Regions from separate parts of the Xanthobacter dioxanivorans genome, predicted to be linked through region 3. Evidence: predicted binding sites of a transcription regulator. Region 3 holds the regulator's gene; each other region holds the start of a gene.

Region 1 (5,609 bases), 1.2 Mb from region 3:
CTCCACCAGGGTCTCGCGGACGCGCACCTGCCGGACCTCGTCCAGCGCCCCACGCGCCGCGTCGCGCTGGGCGAGGCGCAGGGCCGGCAGAGCGACCTCGTCGCAATAGGCCGCCAGGCTGTTCTCCTTCAGGTGGTCCTCGGCCGCGGCCGCCGCTTCCAGCGGATCGCCGGCGAGCAGGCGCTGGTACAGCAGCTCGCTGGCGGACAAAGGCGGCCGGTCGCCGAGGGCCACGTCGAGGAATTCGAGGCTCTCCACATGCCGCCCCAGCACCACGAGGCACAAGGTGAGCGGCGTCGAGAGGAGCAGGCCGATGGGCCCCCACAGCCAGGTCCAGAAGGTGGCCGAGGCGATGATCGCCACCGGCGACAGGCCGGTGGAGCGGCCGTAGACGAGCGGCTCGACCACATGGCCCACCAGCGGCTCCACCACCAGGAACAGGGCTGCCGTCCACAGCACCATGGACCAGCCGGGATCCACCGCCAGCGCCAGCCCCAGGGGAAGCGCCGCGGCCACCACCGCCCCCACATAGGGCACGAAGCGCAGCACCGCCGCCGCCAGGCCCCACAATAGCGGGTTGGGAACGCCGATGAGCCAGAGCCCCAGCCCGATGACCGTGCCGAAGGCCGCGTTCAGCGCCACCTGGGCGAGGAAGAAGCGGGACAGCCGCGCCGCCGCGTCGTCGAGGGCCGCGGTGGTGCGCTGGATGTCGTGCGCGCCGGCGAGGCGGATGAAGCGGTTCCTCAGGTCCTCCCGCTGGAGGAGGATGAACAGCACGAAGATGAAGACGATGCCGAAGGTGGCCAAAGGATGCAGCAGCGGCGCCATCACCGCGGACAGGGTGCCGAGGGTGCCCGCCGGCGGCTGGCGCACCTCCACCGGCACCGGCCGGCCCTCCGCGGCGCCCGCCGCCAGATCGCGCGCCGCCTGCGGCCCGTCGAGCTCGCGGCCGAGATCCTGCAGCAGATCCATGGTGCGCTCGAACGTGCCCGACCCGCCGGCCGCGTCGCGCACCGACTTGATCTTCTGCTGCATGTTCATGCGGTACTGGGGCAGCTCGGCCGCGAGGTCCGTCACCTGCAGCGCCAGCACCCCGCCCAGCGCGAACAGCCCGAGGAAGGTGACCAGCACCACCGTCACCACCGCCGGCGTGCGCGGCAGCCCCACCTTGCGCAGCACCATGATGACCGGGGCGAGCACGAAGGCGAGCAGCACCGCCACCGCCACCGGCACGAACACGTCGCGCCCGATATAGAGCACGGTGACGATGGCGACGGCGGCGAAGAAGGCGAGGAAGCGCTCGCGCCCCGCCGCCGGCAAGGACGGCCCGTACGCGGGATCACCGGACTGGAACATGGACCGCCTTTCCCGTTTCCCGAAAGGGCGAAGCCCCCTCGGACACCTGCGCCACGCCCGGCCGCGGATGGACGGGGACGCACAGGGGGACAACGCTGGCGCGGCCATCGCGATCCATGGCGCATGCGGTTGAACGGCCATGCCGGTATGCCGGGGCGGGAACGCCATCCCCCGGCGGCGCCGGACGTGGCGAGATCACGAGCAGGCGTCATCCCCCGGCCCGTCCGGGAGATCCACTGCGCGGCCAGGCCGGCCGTTCGGCTTCCGGGCGCTGGGCGAGTGACCGGGCGGAGGCCCCGGACAAGATCCGCGGCCAGCCGGCAGCGCCCCTTGCACCGCCGGCGAAGCTGTGCGCCCTTAGGGTCCGCTCCCGCCCCTTGCCACCCGCCCCATGCCATCCTCCCCCACCACCGGCGCGCCGGTCCTGTCCGCCCCGCGCCGCGCCATCCTCGGCTGGATCCTGTTCGATCCGGCCTGCCAGCCCTATTTCACCCTCATCACCACCTTCATCTTCGCCCCCTATTTCGCCTCCGCCGTCGCGCCGACGCCGGCGGACGGGCAGGCCCTGTGGGGATTTGCCACCGGCGCGGCGGGGCTGGTCATCGCCCTGTGCTCACCGGTGCTGGGGGCGGTGGCGGATGCGGCGGGGCGGCGCAAGCCGTGGATCGCCGTGTTCGGGCTGATGCTGATGGCGGGCGCGGCCGGGCTCTGGTTCGCCGCCCCCGGCGACACGGCGCGCATCCCCTTCGTCCTCGCCGCCTTCGCGGTCGGCACCATCGGGGTGGAGTTCGCCACCGTCTTCAACAACGCCATCATGCCGAGCCTCGCCCCGCCGGAACGGCTCGGCCGTCTCTCCGGCACCGGCTGGGCGGCGGGCTATTTCGGCGGCCTCGTCTCGCTGGCGCTCATGCTCGCCTTCTTCTCCACCCAGCCGGACACCGGCCTGACCCTGCTCGGCCGGCCGCCGGCCTTCGGGCTGGAGGCCGCCGCCCGGGAGGGAGACCGGTTTTCGGGGCCGTTCACGGCGCTGTGGTTCGCGGTGCTGGTGCTGCCCATGTTCCTGTTCGTGCCCGATGCGCCCGCCGCCATGCCCATGCGGGCGGCCATCAAGGCCGGCGTCGCCGAGATCCGCGCCCTACTGCCGAAGCTGAAGGCGCGGCCGGTGCTTGCCCGCTTCCTCCTCGCCAACATGGTGTATGCGGACGGGCTGGTCGCCCTGTTCGCCTTCGGCGGCATCTATGCGGCGGGCACGTTCGGCTGGGGCTCCATCGAGATCGGCATCTTCGGCATCGCGCTCACCCTCACCGGCACCGCCGGGGCGCTGGCCGGCGGATGGCTCGACGACGCGCTGGGGCCGCGCGTGGTGATTCTTGCGGCGCTCGTGGCGCTGCTCGTCGCCTGCCTCGGCCTGCTGAGCCTGGACCGCGACGCCGTGCTGTTCGGCCTCGTGCCCACCGCGCCGGGCGCGGGCGGCCTGTTCGGCTCGCTGCCGGAGAAGGCCTATGTGGGCTTCGGCCTCCTCATCGGCCTGGTGGCCGGCCCGCTCCAGGCGGCGAGCCGCACGCTGCTGGTGCGCCTCGCGCCGCGGGAGAACATGGCCGAATGCTTCGGCCTGTTCGCCCTTTCGGGAAAGATCACCTCCTTCGCCGCGCCCACATCGGTGGCCGTGGTGACGGCGGCGACGGGAAGCCAGAAGGCGGGGGTGGCGGTGCTCCTCGCCTTCTTCACCCTCGGGGCGGTGCTGGTGGCGGGCGTGCGCGACCGGACGCGCTGACCGCAGCCTTCGCACGCCCCTTCGCACGCCCCTTGCCGGCGGCGCGGCGAGGGAAAAGGATGCGCCGCCAGACCATGCGTCGCAAAACAGGGAGGCCGCCATGGCCATGCGTTCCATCCGCTTCAACCCCGCGCCGGCCCTCGACAAGTCGGCGGCGACCACCGTGCACGAGTGGTACCAGGATCGCACCGGCGCCTTCTCCGCCGGCTTCTGGGCCTCCGAGCCGTCCGAGATTGAGGTCTCCTACGACGAGGACGAGTTCTGCGTGCTCATCGAGGGCACCGTCGAGCTCACCGACGCCACCGGCCACACCGAGACCTACGAGGCCGGCGCCTCCTTCCTCATCCCGTCGGGCTTCACCGGCACCTGGAAGAGCGTGACGCCGGTGCGGAAATTCTACGTGGTGCACCTGCCGAAAGCGCCGGCGGCGGCGCCGGCCTGAGGTGCGGCGGGAACCATCTGCGCCCGCGCCTTGTTGCCCTTCCAAGACCTTGCACAAGACCCTGCATTGGAAGGAGAAGCGCCATGTCAATCCGGCTTCAGATCGCAGCCATGCTGTTCCTGATGATCCAGGCGGTGATGTTCTTCACCGCCATCCTGTTCCTGCTGCTCTCGCCTTTGGCCCGCGACGCCATGGCGCTGATGCCCTGGGTGGTGGCCAGCACCGTCGCGGTCTCCCTGCCGCTCTCCTGGTGGCTGGCACCGCGGCTGCGCGCCCGCACCTGGCGCCGGGAAGGCACCATGGAATTGCTGAAGTGAATGGCTGAAGTGATCCGCCGACCCCGGTGGACCCGGGATCGGGCGCGCATCGCGCAGGATTGAGTCGCGGACCGGGGCTCGCGGAACACGACCCGAAAAGAGGCGCCCTCGCAATCGCCGTCATTGAGTGCCACTTTGTTCTCAACAGAGAATCAGGCCTTGCGAGTGAACCCTTGAACGAGTTGCCCGATCCGCGCCGGCGCGGCCCAGCCGCGCCCGAGCTTCCCGGCCTGCGCCCCGGCGGCATCGCCGCGCGGGCGCGCGCCGCCATGGCGCCGGCCGCGCCCGAAGCCTCCTACCTCGCCGGCCTCAATCCCGAGCAGCGCGAGGCGGTGGAGACGCTGGACGGGCCGCTCCTGGTGCTCGCCGGCGCCGGCACCGGCAAGACCCGCGTGCTCACCGCCCGCGTCGCCCACATCCTGTCGCAGGGCCGCGCCTATCCCTCGCAGATCCTGGTGGTGACCTTCACCAACAAGGCCGCGCGGGAGATGAAGGACCGCATCCACGCCATGGTGGGCGACCAGATCGAGGGCATGCCCTGGCTCGGCACCTTCCACTCCATCGGCGTGCGGATCCTGCGGCGCCACCACGAGCTGGTGGGGCTGAAGAGCGGCTTCACCATCCTCGACACCGACGACCAGATCCGCCTGCTGAAGCAGCTCTTGGCCGCCGAGAACATCGACGAGAAGCGCTGGCCGGCGCGGCTTCTGGCCTCCACCATCGACGGCTGGAAGAACCGCGGTCTGTCGCCGAAGGACGTGCCGCCGGGCGAGGGCGCGGTGTTCGCCAACGGCAAGGGCGGGATGCTCTACGCCGCCTACCAGGCGCGGCTGAAGGCGCTGAACGCGGTGGACTTCGGCGACCTGCTGCTGGAGGGCATCCGCCTGTTCCGCGAGAACCCGGACGTGCTCGCCGAATATCACAGGCGCTTCAAGTTCCTGCTGGTGGACGAGTATCAGGACACCAACGTCGCCCAGTATCTGTGGCTGCGCCTGCTGGCTCAGGGCTCGAAGAATGTCTGCTGCGTCGGCGACGACGACCAGTCCATCTATGGCTGGCGCGGCGCGGAGGTGGACAACATCCTCAGGTTCGAGAGCGACTTCCCCGGCGCCAAGGTGATCCGGCTGGAGCGCAACTACCGCTCCACCGGCCATATCCTCGCCTCCGCCGCCCACCTCATCGCCCACAATGAGGGCCGGCTCGGCAAGACCCTGTTCTCGGAGGGCGAGGCGGGCGAGCAGGTCACCGTCACCGGGGCGTGGGATTCCGGCGAGGAGGCCCGCGCCGTCGGCGAGGAGATCGAGGCGCTGCAGCGCGCCGGGCATCGCCTGTCGGAGATCGCCATCCTCGTGCGCGCCTCCTTCCAGATGCGCGAGTTCGAAGACCGGTTCGTCACGCTCGGCCTGCCCTACCGGGTCATCGGCGGCCCGCGCTTCTACGAGCGGGCGGAAATCCGCGATGCGCTGGCCTATCTGCGCTGCGTGAACTCCCCCGCCGACGACCTCGCCTTCGAGCGCATCGTCAACGTGCCCAAGCGCGGGATCGGCGATGCCACGGTGAAGCAGATCCACGATGTCGCCCGTGCCGCCGGCGTGCCCTTGCAGGAGGCCGCGCGCGCACTCACGCAGAGCGAGGAATTGAAGCCCAAGGTGCGCGGCACCATGCGCGGCCTGATCGACGCGTTCGAGCGCTGGCGCGAGCAGGCGCGCGTCATGTCCCA
Region 2 (5,609 bases), 3.1 Mb from region 3:
CGCATTCATCCCAAGACGCTGGTGGTGAACGACCCGGCCCATGTGCGCAATGCGCCGGAGAAGATCTTCGTCACCGAGTTTCCCGAGCTGATGCCGCCCACGCTGATCACCCGCGACCTCGACGAGATCAAGGCCTTCCGGGCCGAGTTCGGCGACGTGGTGATGAAACCGCTCTACGGCAATGGCGGGGCCGCCGTGTTCCGCCTGACCGCCGACGACCTCAATTTCGGCTCGCTCTACGACCTGTTCGCCACCACCTTCCGCGAGCCCTGGGTGGTCCAGCGCTTCCTGCCCGCCGTGAAGCACGGCGACAAGCGCATCATCCTGGTGGACGGCGAGGCGGCCGGGGCGGTGAACCGGGTGCCCAGCGAGGGCGATCTTCGCTCGAACATGGTGCGCGGCGGCGCGGCGAAACCCACCGACCTCACCGACCGGGAACTGGAGATCTGCGCGCGCATTGGTCCTTCGCTGAAGAAGATGGGGCTCATCTTCGTGGGGATCGACGTGATCGACGGCAACCTCACCGAGATCAACGTCACCTCGCCCACCGGGCTGCGCGCCATCAAGCGTCTCGGCGGACCGGACATTGCGGCGCAGATCTGGGACCGGATCGAGGAGAAGCGCGCGGCCTGAGGCCGCACGCCGCCCCGGGGAACCCGGACCGCCCCGGAAGTCCGGGTTCCCCGGGCGTCGTGCCAGAAGTCCGTGTCCAGAAGGTCGTGCCCGGCCGCGGCACGGGACAAGCAACGGGAGCAGCCATGGGACAGCCCTTCACCGCCTCCATTCCGCACCGCCTCGGCCAGGCGGAGGCGGTGCGGCGACTTCAGGTCGGGCTCACCACCGTGCGCGACCGCTTCGGCCGCCACATCACCCTCCTCGAGGAGGTGTGGACCGGCGCGCACCTGGACTTCCGCATCGCCGCCCTCACCCAGACCGCAAACGGCACCCTGGACGTGACCGATGATGCCGTTCACCTCTCGGTGGAGCTGCCCTTCCTCCTCGACCTGCTGGCCCGCAAGGCGCAGGGGCTGATCAAGAAGCAGGGCACGCTGATGCTGGAGAAGAAATAGGGCCGAGCCCAGGACCCCTCCGTCACCCTCACGCCGCTTCCAGCTCCAGGGTCAGGGTGTCGAGGGTGAAGGAACCGTCCGGCTCGAACTCGAAATGGCTGGCCACCTCCGCGGCCGCCCCGGCGAACAGGGAACGGATCGCGGCCACGTGCAGGTCCGGCGTGCGGATGCGGGCGACCCAGGAGGCAAATTCCAGCCGCAGGCGCCGGCGCGCGGTGCGCGTCACCCGCAGGCGGGCGGTCTCCGCGAAATCCACCCATTCCGCCTCGCTGTAATCCCGGCCGTGCGAGGGATCGCGCAGGATCTCCACCGCCTGGAGGAAGCTGTCCGCCACGGGCCAGTCGGGGGCGATCACGTCCATGATCACCATCCGGCCCTCGTCCTTCAGCACGCGCCGCGCCTCATGCATCGCCGCCGGCACGTCGCGCCAGTGGTGCGCGCTGTAGCGGGAGGCCACCAGGTCGAAGCTGCCGTCGGCGAAAGGCAGGCGTTCGGCCACGCCCTGCTGGGTGACGATATTGTCGAAGCCGCGCCGCTGCGCCTCCGCCGTGACGGCGCCCAGCATGTCGGCGGAAAGGTCGTAGGCCACCACGGCGCCGGAATGGGGCGCGGCGGTGAAGCTCACATGGCCGCCGCCGCAGCCGAGGTCCAGCAGCCGGGCCGGGCGCAGATCCTCGACCAGTGCCGCCAGTGCTTCGAGATCGGCGCCACGCGCATGCACCGCGCTCGCCACATAGGCCGCCGCCTGCGGCCCGAACATCTCGGCCACGTGGCTGTCATGGCTGTGCACGCCGCCTTCCGAACCCGCCGCCCCCATGGCCGCACACCTCATCCCGCCGAAGCTGCGCGGGAGCATAACCGGGAGCGGACGCCGCGCAAGCGGAATTGTTCCACTTTCGTTCTTGCCGCTGAGGCGTGTCTCGACTACCGTTGGTTGAGAGCATTCAGCGGGGGCGGGCGGTGATCCAGCGGGTTGCGACGGTCGCATTCGAAGGGGTGGAGGCGCGCCCCGTGGACGTGCAGGTGCACGTGGCCGCGGGCCTTCCGGCCTTCACCATCGTGGGGCTGCCGGACAAGGCGGTGACCGAGGCGAAGGAACGCGTGCGCGCCGCCCTCATCGCCTCCGGGCTCGCGCTTCCCGCGCGGCGCATCACCGTGAACCTCGCCCCGGCCGACCTGCCCAAGGAGGGTTCGCATTACGACCTGCCCATCGCCCTCGGGCTGATGGCAGCCATCGGCGCCATCCCGTCGGACGCCCTCGACGGCTTCACGGTGGTGGGTGAGCTGGCGCTGGACGGGGCCATCGCCGCGGTGGCCGGCGCGCTGCCCGCCGCCATCGGCGCGAACGCCCGTGGCCATGGCCTGATCTGCCCGGCGCCCTGCGGCGCGGAGGCCGCCTGGGCGAGCCCGGACATGGAGATCCTCGCGCCCCAATCCCTCATCCAGCTGGCCAACCACATGACCGGCCGGCAGGTGATGGGACGGCCCGAACCGAGGATGAAGGCGCCGGGGGAAACCATGCTCGACCTGAGGGATGTGAAGGGCCAGGAGACCGCAAAGCGTGCCCTCGAGGTCGCGGCGGCGGGCGGGCACAACCTTCTCTTCATTGGTCCGCCCGGCGCGGGAAAGTCCATGCTGGCGCAGCGGCTTCCCTCGATCCTGCCATCTTTGTCGCCGGCCGAGATGCTGGATGTGTCCATGATCGCCTCGGTGGCCGGAGCGATCGAGGACGGCGCCCTCATGGATCGCCGCCCGTTCCGCGCGCCCCACCACTCCGCCAGCATGGCCGCCATGGTCGGCGGCGGCGCCAAGGCGAAGCCGGGCGAGGTCTCCCTCGCCCATAACGGCGTCCTGTTCCTCGACGAATTGCCGGAATTCTCGCCCCAGGTGCTGGATTCGCTGCGCCAGCCGCTGGAGAGCGGCGAGGTGCTGATTGCGCGGGCCAATCACCGCGTCACCTATCCCGCGCGGTTCCAGCTGATCGCCGCCATGAACCCCTGCCGATGCGGCCGGGCGGGGGAGCCCGGCTTCACCTGCAAGCGGGGGCCGCGCTGCGCGGATGAATACCAGGCGCGACTCTCCGGCCCCTTCCTCGATCGCATCGACCTGCATCTGGAGGTGCCGGCCGTCTCCGCCTCCGACCTGGTCCTGCCGGCGCCCACCGAAGGCTCGCGGGAGGTGGCGGCGCGGGTGGCTCTGGCGCGGGAAATCCAGATGGAGCGCTACGCCGCTCTCGGGCGGCCGGACGTGCGGACCAATGCCGCCGCCTCCGGCCCCCTTCTGGAGCAGGTGGCGGTCCCGGACGCCGCGGGCGCAGCCTTGCTGCGCGATGCGGCGGACGCCATGCGTCTCAGCGCCCGCGGCTACCACAGGGTGCTCAAGGTGGCGCGGACCCTCGCCGACCTCGACGGGGCGGAAGGCGTCGGCCGGCGCCATCTCGCGGAAGCGCTGGCCTACCGCGCCGCCGCCGAGCGCCCGCGTGCCGCCGCCTGACCCGGTGCAGGCCGCCATGCCACTTTACGGCGCAGGCGGTGGGCGCTCGCGCGGACCGTGGCGATCTGGATCAGGGCACCGGCATGCCCGCGCGCATCACGGGCATGCGAAGGCCAGCCGGAATCCGGTGGTTGGGGCGGCCGCCGGAGCACGGGGCGCCCCGCCCGCCCGACCGACCGCGGCGCGCAGGCCGCCCGGCCAATGCCATCGGCGGCCTGGGCCGGCCTCAGCGGATGGCGTTGACCGCGATGCCTTCCAGATAGGTGATCTGGGCCAGATCGCCCGGCTCCACCTGCTGCAGGTCGGCGAGCACCTGGGCCCTGGAGGCCTTCAGGGTGCGCACCACGCCGTCGAGTCCCTCGAATGTGACGGTGCCCGCCGCCTTGTCGATGGCCACGAAAATGGTGGTGATCGTCACCTCGCGCACGCCGAAGCCCTCGGGCCAGCCGGGTAGGCCGGCATTGAGCGCCACCTCGTTCACCACCTCGCCGGGCCGGCCCTGGCGGGCCTTGCCGAGCGCGGTCACCTCACCCGGCGCCACGCGGATGATCAGGGTCTCGCTGTTCCGGAAGGCGCTGAGGTCGCCGAGAAGGGGCGGCGCGATCACCGCCCAGCGGCGGCCGTACGGCCCCTCCAACACCACGCGGCGGGTGACCGGATCGGCAGAAACGAACTGGGCCCGGTAGGTGAGGACCGTGACCTGCCCCACGCCCTGGACCTCGATGGTATCCACCTCGGCCGGAGTGGGTCGCAGCTGCGCCTGCGCCGGGCTTGCCGCGGCCAGCGCCACGCCGGCGGCAAGGGCGAGGCCCGCCGCCATATGGCTGAACTTCCTCATGATGCCCCCCGATCGAATCACGCCGGCCTGGACCCGGCCATGCCGGCTATCATCCGGCAGCGGGGCCGGCAAGGCGCGCCGGCGCGGCCCTGCCGCCGGCATTGTCACATCAGCGTTGGAAATCTATGGTGTTGGTGACATTCACATCCTGCCGTCGGCACCGAGCCCTCGGCGGATGGGGGCACTGGGCCGGGGCTTCCAGCCCGGGGATGTGTGCACAAGGCTTGGTGCGCCGGCGTCGGTTGACGGTGAAGTTCGTGGGTGGCGTTGGTCGATGACGACCGGCGGGATGGCGGCTCACAAGATGGCGGCTAGCAAGACGGCGACTCGCCGACCGAGACTGGAGCGGGCGCCCCGCGTGCCTTCGCACGGCGCGGGCGGACGCCTCCAGCGGCGGCCCAAGGAGGGGGTCGTTGCATGAAACGTTCCGAACAAACGGATCCCGGGTTCAACCTCCCGGCGCTTTTCGGGCGGGGAATCGACGTTGCGCGGGACCTCGCCAAGGACTTGGCCAAGGACCTGGCCAAGGATTGGACCAGGGATTTGGCACGGCATCCTGGCCACAATACCGCGGCGCCGCGGCCCGCCTTTCTCGAGCCAGACGCCGCCTTTCCCGCATTGTTTGACAAATTCGCACCCAGGCCGGTTCCCGCCAAGCCGGGCTTGCCCACGCCGCAGAAGCTGGTGGCGGACCTGCGCGCCTATTCGGGCATCCGCCACAAGGACGCCCTGCCGCCGGACGATGATGGCCTCGTCCTGGGGCGCCTCGGCGCCCTCGAGGTGCGGCTGGCGCGCACCGCGCGGGACGTGCGCCGCGCCCAGCGCCTGCGCTACAAGGTCTTCTACGAAGAGATGTCGGCGGTGCCGGACGCCGGCACCCGCCTCGCCCGACGCGACATGGACAGCTTCGATTCCATCTGCGAGCACCTGCTCGTCCTCGATCACGAGGCGGGAAAGGTGGTGCTGGGCCGGCGCAAGCCAAAGGTGGTTGGCACTTACCGTCTGCTGCGGCAGGAAGTGGCCCGGCGCCACGGCGGCTTCTATACCCAGGGCGAGTTCGACGTGAACGGCGTCATCGCCGCCCATCCGGACCTGAAATTCCTGGAGCTCGGCCGCTCCTGCGTGCTCAAGCCATACCGCAACAAGCGCACGGTGGAACTGCTCTGGCACGGGGTGTGGACCTACATCCTGCGCAACAAGATCGACGC
Region 3 (5,609 bases):
GGCGTTGGTGAGGTGATCGTCGCCGCGGATGACATGGGTGACACCCATGTCATGATCATCCACCACCACGGCGAGCATGTAGGTGGGCGTGCCGTCCGAGCGCAGCAGCACCAGATCGTCGAGATCCTTATTGGGGAAGGTGACGGTGCCCTGCACCATGTCCTCGATGACGGTCTCGCCCGCCTGCGGTGCCCTCAGGCGGATGGCGGGCAGGCGGTCCTTCGGCGCCTCGGAGGGGTCGCGGTCGCGCCAGCGGCCGTCGTAGCGGGGCGGGCGCCCCTCCTTGCGGGCGAGCTCGCGCATCTCCTCCAGCTCCTGCGGGGTCGCGTAGCAGGGATAGGCGTTGCCCTTCGCCAGCATCTCCTCCACCGCGGCGCGGTGCCGGTCCGCCCGCGCGAACTGGTAGATCGGGTCGCCGTCCCAGGTGATGCCCATCCAGCTGAGCCCGTCGATGATGGCGGCGATGGCCTCCTTCGTCGAGCGCTGGCGGTCGGTATCCTCGATGCGCAACAGCATCTTTCCGCCCGTGTGCCGGGCAAAAAGCCAGTTGAACAAGGCCGTCCGCGCCCCGCCGATGTGCAGGAAGCCGGTGGGGGACGGGGCGAAGCGGGTGACGATCTGCGACATCGGCAACTCGGACATGGGGCGAACTCGGACTTGCGGGACTCGGCGAGGCTCGATCCGCAGGCAGCGGACGGGCGGGCGGGCAGCGGCGTCCGGCGGCACCGTCGGCACCGCCACATGGCGCGCGAGAGGCGCCCGTGTAGCATAGGCGCGGGACACAAGAAACACGGGCGGCCGAAAGGGCGCGGATGACCGGCACGCAGGGCGGGACTGGCGGAAGGGGAGCAAGGCGCGCCGGCGCCCGCTCCGCCATTCTCGGCGGGGCCGCCGCCGGCCCGGCCACGCGCCGTGCAACGCCGCTGGGCTTGCTTCCTCTGCTCGATGCTCTGCAGGCGCGGGGCGTCCGCGACCTCGCCGCCGAGGCAAACTCGGGCCGGCTGATCCTCTGGCTCCCCGTCGCCTATGCACTGGGCATCCTTGCCTATTTCGGCGCGGCCCAGGAACCCTCGCTCGCCGTGGCCCTCGGGCTCGCCCTGGTGCTCGCGGTGTCCGCCGTGCTGGCGCGCGCGCGGCCCGTGGCGTTCGCGGCGCTGGTCGGCGCCGCCGTGGTAACGGCAGGCTTCGCCACGGGGGCCCTGCGCACGGCCCTGATGGGCCACGCCACGGTGGAAATCCCGCCCAAGGGGCCGGTGCGACTTTCCGGTTTCGTGGAGCGGGTGGAGCACCGCACCACCGGCGACCGCATCCTGCTGCGGCTGGACCCCGGGCCGGTGCGCGGACTCGATCCGGTCCCCGAATTGGTGCGCCTGTCCTTGCGGCGAGGCTATGCTCCGGCGGTGGGCACCCATGTGACGCAGCTGGCGCAACTCCTGCCGCCCCTCGGCGCGGCCATGCCGGGCGCGCACGATTTCGGCCGGGCGCCGTGGTTCCGGGGCATCGGCGGGGTCGGCTACGGCCTCGGCCGGCCGAAACCGGCGCCGGCGGCGGATCCCCCCCTTTCCGTGCGCGTCGCCATGGGCGTGGACGCGGCGCGCGACGGCCTCGCCCGGCACATCCGCGCTTCCCTTTCCGGGACCCCGGCGGAGATCGCCGTGGCGCTTGTGGCGGGTGATCGCTCCGCCATCCCGCCGTCCGTGGAGGAGAGCATGCGGGTGTCGGGCCTCACCCACATCCTGTCCATCTCCGGCCTGCACATGGCCCTGGTGGCCGGCACGCTGTTTGCGCTCGTGCGCGCCGCGCTCGCCATGGTGCCGGCGCTGGCGCTGGGCTTTCCCATCAAGTCCCTCGCCGCCGTGGTGGCCCTGGCGGGCAGTGCCGCCTATCTCGTGCTTTCGGGGAACGACGTGCCGGCGCAGCGTTCCTTCGTGATGACCGCGCTGGTGCTGTCCGGCGTGCTGGCCGGGCGACCCGCACTCACGTTGCGCACGGTGGGGGTGGCGGCGGTGGTGGTGCTGGCCCTCACCCCCGAGGCGGTGCTCGATCCCGGCACCCAGATGTCGTTCGCCGCCACCTTGGCGCTGGTGGCCGCCTATGAGCGCCTGCGGCCCCTGCGCGCCGTGCCGCGGCCGGACGGCTGGGCCGGACAGGTGCTGGTATGGATCGTGGTGCTGGTGGGCGGAACCGCGCTCACCTCCCTGGTCGCGGGCCTCGCCACGGCGCCCTACGGGGTCTTCCATTTCCAGCGGGTGGCCCCCTATGGCCTCCTCGCCAATCTGGCGGCCATGCCGGCGGTGTCGTTCCTGGTGATGCCGTTCGGCCTCCTCGGCGTGCTGTTGATGCCCTTCGGATGGGACCATCTCGCCTGGCCGGTGATGGGGTGGGGCATCGAGATCATGGTCGCGGTGTCCGACCGCATCGCCGCCTTGCCGGGCGCGGACGTGCGCCTCGATGCGGTGGGCCCGGCGACGCTCTGCCTGCTCAGCCTCGCTTTGCTCGCCCTCTGCCTGCTGCGTGGGGTCCTGACGGCGGTGGCCATCGTCCCCCTCGGCCTTGCCCTCGCACTGGCGGGGCCGCCGCCACGACCGGACATGCTCATCGCCCCGGATGCGCAGGCGGTGGCCGTGCGCGGCGCCGACGGTCGCCTTTCGGTGATCGGCGCGCGCGGCCAGAAGCTCATCGTGGAGCAATGGATGACGCGTGAGGGCGACAGGCGGACAGCGGCGGACAAGACCCTCGCCTCCGCCTTCTCCTGCGACGCCTTCGGCTGCACGGCGCCGCTGCCGGACGGCGGCACCATCGCCGTCTCGCGCCGGGCGGAAAGCCTGGAGGCGGACTGCCTTGAATCGCGCATCGTCGTCACCCGCGACGCCCCCCTGCCGATTGCCCCGCCAAGGTGATCACGCCAGCCACGCTGGCCCGCACCGGCACGCTCGCCTACTTCCTGAAGGACGGCATCTGGCGTGAGGAGCCGACGCGCCGCCCCCATGTCCAGCGCCCCTGGATGCCACGCCTGCCGCCGGCGCCGGCCGAGGTGAGCGTCGGCACTGCCGAGGATGCCGAAGCCGACGCGGCATCCCCGTGAGCGTCCGCGGCCTTTCGGCGACCTCCTCATTTCCGCACCTCACGTTCGCCCCCACGACCAAGGAGGGCATTTCGTGACGGAATGACGCGCCTGCGCCCACGCAGGGATGTGCGCCGCCGCGCAGGGCGAGGCCCGGACGCTGACTGTTGAAGAGAAGGGTCGGGGTGAGGAGCTGCATTCCCGAAGGAACCGGCCCCGTTGAGCATGGCGACCGTCGCCGCCCCTCACCCCATTCCTCTCCGCGGGGGAGAAGAACGCAAAGGCGCCGGAGCGTCAGTAGCGCCGCATCAGGCCGATGAGGCGGCCCTGGATGCGCACGCGGTCGGGACCGAAGATACGGGTCTCGTAGGCCGGGTTGGCGGCTTCCAGCGCGATGGAGGCCCCCTTCTTGCGCAGGCGCTTGAGGGTGGCTTCCTCATCGTCCACCAGCGCCACGATGATGTCGCCAGTTTCCGCGGTCTCGCACTTGCGGATGAGGACCGTGTCGCCGTCGAGGATGCCGGCCTCGATCATGCTGTCGCCGCGCACTTCCAGGGCGAAGTGCTCGCCGCTGCCCAGCATCTCGGGGGGAATGTTGAGGGTGTGGCTGCGGGTCTGAATGGCGGAGATGGGCGTGCCGGCGGCGATACGGCCCATGACCGGCACCGATACCGTGGGCGCCGTTTCGTCGTCGCCGGAGGCGGGGCGCACCTTGCCGAGGCTGCCCTCAATGACAGATGGGGAAAAGCCGCGCCCGCCGCTGTGGGCCGCAGCGAGGCCCGGAGCCACGCTGTCCGGCAGGCGCACCACTTCCAGCGCCCGGGCGCGGTTGGGCAGGCGCCGGATGAAGCCGCGCTCTTCCAACGCCGTGATGAGACGGTGAATGCCCGACTTCGACCTCAGGTCCAGCGCCTCCTTCATCTCGTCGAAGGAGGGGGGCACGCCGGTTTCCTTCAACCGCTCGTGGATGAAGCGAAGCAGGTCATATTGCTTGCGCGTCAGCATTCTCTTGCCCCCTAGCGGCGCCGCGTGCGCTCCGGTTCACTCCGGCGCCCCAGCCCTGCGCGCCGCGAAACAAATCATGAACAGTTCTTATCTGTTCCTTTTGTGTTCCGCAAGTAGTGAACGCACGGTTAAGGCGGGATCAATCGTCGAACGGAATGATCTCGCAGGGATCTCCGGCCTTGCCGGCGGGGGCGAAAGGCGGGCGGATCAGCAGGCAGTCGGCCGCCGCAAGCACGCTGAGCATGGCGCTGTCCTGCGAGGCGAAAGGGGTCACGCGCGCCGATCCGTCGGCATGGCGCTCCAGCCGCGCCCGCATGAAGTCGCGGCGGGCGTCGTTGGCCGGAACGTCCACGGCGAGGCGCGCCGGGGCGGCGAGAGGGCCGGGCGCGGCATCGCCCTGCAGCGCGCGCACCAGGGGCACAAGGAACACCATGGCGCAGACGTGCGAGGACACCGGATTGCCCGGCAGGCCAAGCACGCGCACGCCGCCGCGGCTACCGAACATCAGCGGCTTGCCCGGCCTGAGCGCGATCTTGTGCACCGAAAGGTCGACGCCCTCCGCCCGCAGCGCCGGCCCCATGAGATCGTGATCGCCCACCGACGCGCCGCCGGAAGACACCACCAGGTCGAACGCGCCGGAGAGCGCATGCGCCACCCGGGCGCGAATAGCCGCAAGGTCGTCGCCGATGAGGCCGAGGTCGGTCACCTCGGCGCCGGCACGACGGGCGAGGGCGGCGAGGCCGAAGGCGTTGGAGACGACGATCTCGCTGTCCTTGCCGGTGCCTTGGCCCGGCAGCACCAGTTCGTCCCCCGTCTGCATCAGGGCCACGCGCGGGCGACGGGCGACGGGGAGCGTGGGGTGGTCCATGGCGGCGGCGAGCATGATGTCGCGCCCGGTGAGGCGCCGCCCGGCCACAAGGCCGGGCGTTCCGGCCGTGAAGTCGCAGCCCTTCAGGCGCACGTTGCGCAAAGTGGCGGTGGGCGCGGTGGTGGTGACGATGGCGCCGTCACGCGCGGTGTTCTCCTGGATCACCACCGTATCGGCGCCCTCCGGCACCACCGCGCCGGTAAAGATGCGCACCGCCTCGCCCAGACCCACCGGCCCGGCGAATGGCCGACCGGCCGCAGATTCGCCGATGACGGCAAGGCGGGCCGGCGTTTCGGCGATGTCGGCTCCGCGCACCGCATACCCGTCCATGGCCGACATATCGGCGGGGGGCTGGGTGCGGCGAGCCAGGAGGTCGCGGGCCAGCACGCGCCCGGCGGCCGCAGCCACGGGCACATCCTCGGTGCCGAGGGCGGACACCTCGGCCGTGACGAGGCCGATGGCCTCCTCGACGCTCATCAGCGCCATCACGCGCCTCCTGCTCTCGCGCTTGGTTTCACCATGGGCCCGTCGTATCAGCCGGTCGGCGGGTCGGCGCGGAAATGACCGCTGCGGCCGCCGGATTTCTCCAGAAGCCTTATGCCTTCCATCCGCATGCCACGGTCGGCCGCCTTGGCCATGTCATAGATGGTGAGGCAGGCGACCGAAACCGCC

What was found. The regulator LexA, encoded in region 3, represses DNA repair genes until DNA is damaged. The targets are predictions, from matches to a motif close to TGTTCNNNNTGTGTTCNG.
Region 1: a site for LexA is predicted at 3,971-3,988, ahead of EZH22_RS26430 (ATP-dependent helicase). Genes of this name have one in related genera too.
Region 2: a site for LexA is predicted at 1,957-1,974, ahead of EZH22_RS06560 (YifB family Mg chelatase-like AAA ATPase). Genes of this name have one in related genera too.

What each region holds. Positions count from the first base shown of each region.
Region 1 is NZ_CP063362.1:5,673,693-5,679,301, forward strand. Features, by position in the region: gene EZH22_RS26410 (AI-2E family transporter) at 1-1,356, opposite strand, end outside; gene EZH22_RS26415 (MFS transporter) at 1,748-3,130, shown strand; gene EZH22_RS26420 (cupin domain-containing protein) at 3,231-3,572, shown strand; gene EZH22_RS26425 (hypothetical protein) at 3,656-3,889, shown strand; gene EZH22_RS26430 (ATP-dependent helicase) at 4,072-5,609, shown strand, end outside.
Region 2 is NZ_CP063362.1:1,359,394-1,365,002, forward strand. Features, by position in the region: gene gshB (glutathione synthase) at 1-633, shown strand, start outside; gene EZH22_RS06550 (polyhydroxyalkanoic acid system family protein) at 759-1,070, shown strand; gene EZH22_RS06555 (class I SAM-dependent methyltransferase) at 1,099-1,887, opposite strand; gene EZH22_RS06560 (YifB family Mg chelatase-like AAA ATPase) at 2,031-3,563, shown strand; gene EZH22_RS06565 (hypothetical protein) at 3,790-4,401, opposite strand; gene EZH22_RS06570 (GNAT family N-acetyltransferase) at 5,020-5,609, shown strand, end outside.
Region 3 is NZ_CP063362.1:4,461,869-4,467,477, reverse strand. Features, by position in the region: gene gltX (glutamate--tRNA ligase) at 1-627, opposite strand, end outside; gene EZH22_RS20825 (ComEC/Rec2 family competence protein) at 813-2,900, shown strand; gene EZH22_RS20820 (hypothetical protein) at 2,897-3,085, shown strand; gene lexA (transcriptional repressor LexA) at 3,359-4,069, opposite strand; gene EZH22_RS20810 (molybdopterin molybdotransferase MoeA) at 4,209-5,423, opposite strand; gene moaC (cyclic pyranopterin monophosphate synthase MoaC) at 5,471-5,609, opposite strand, start outside.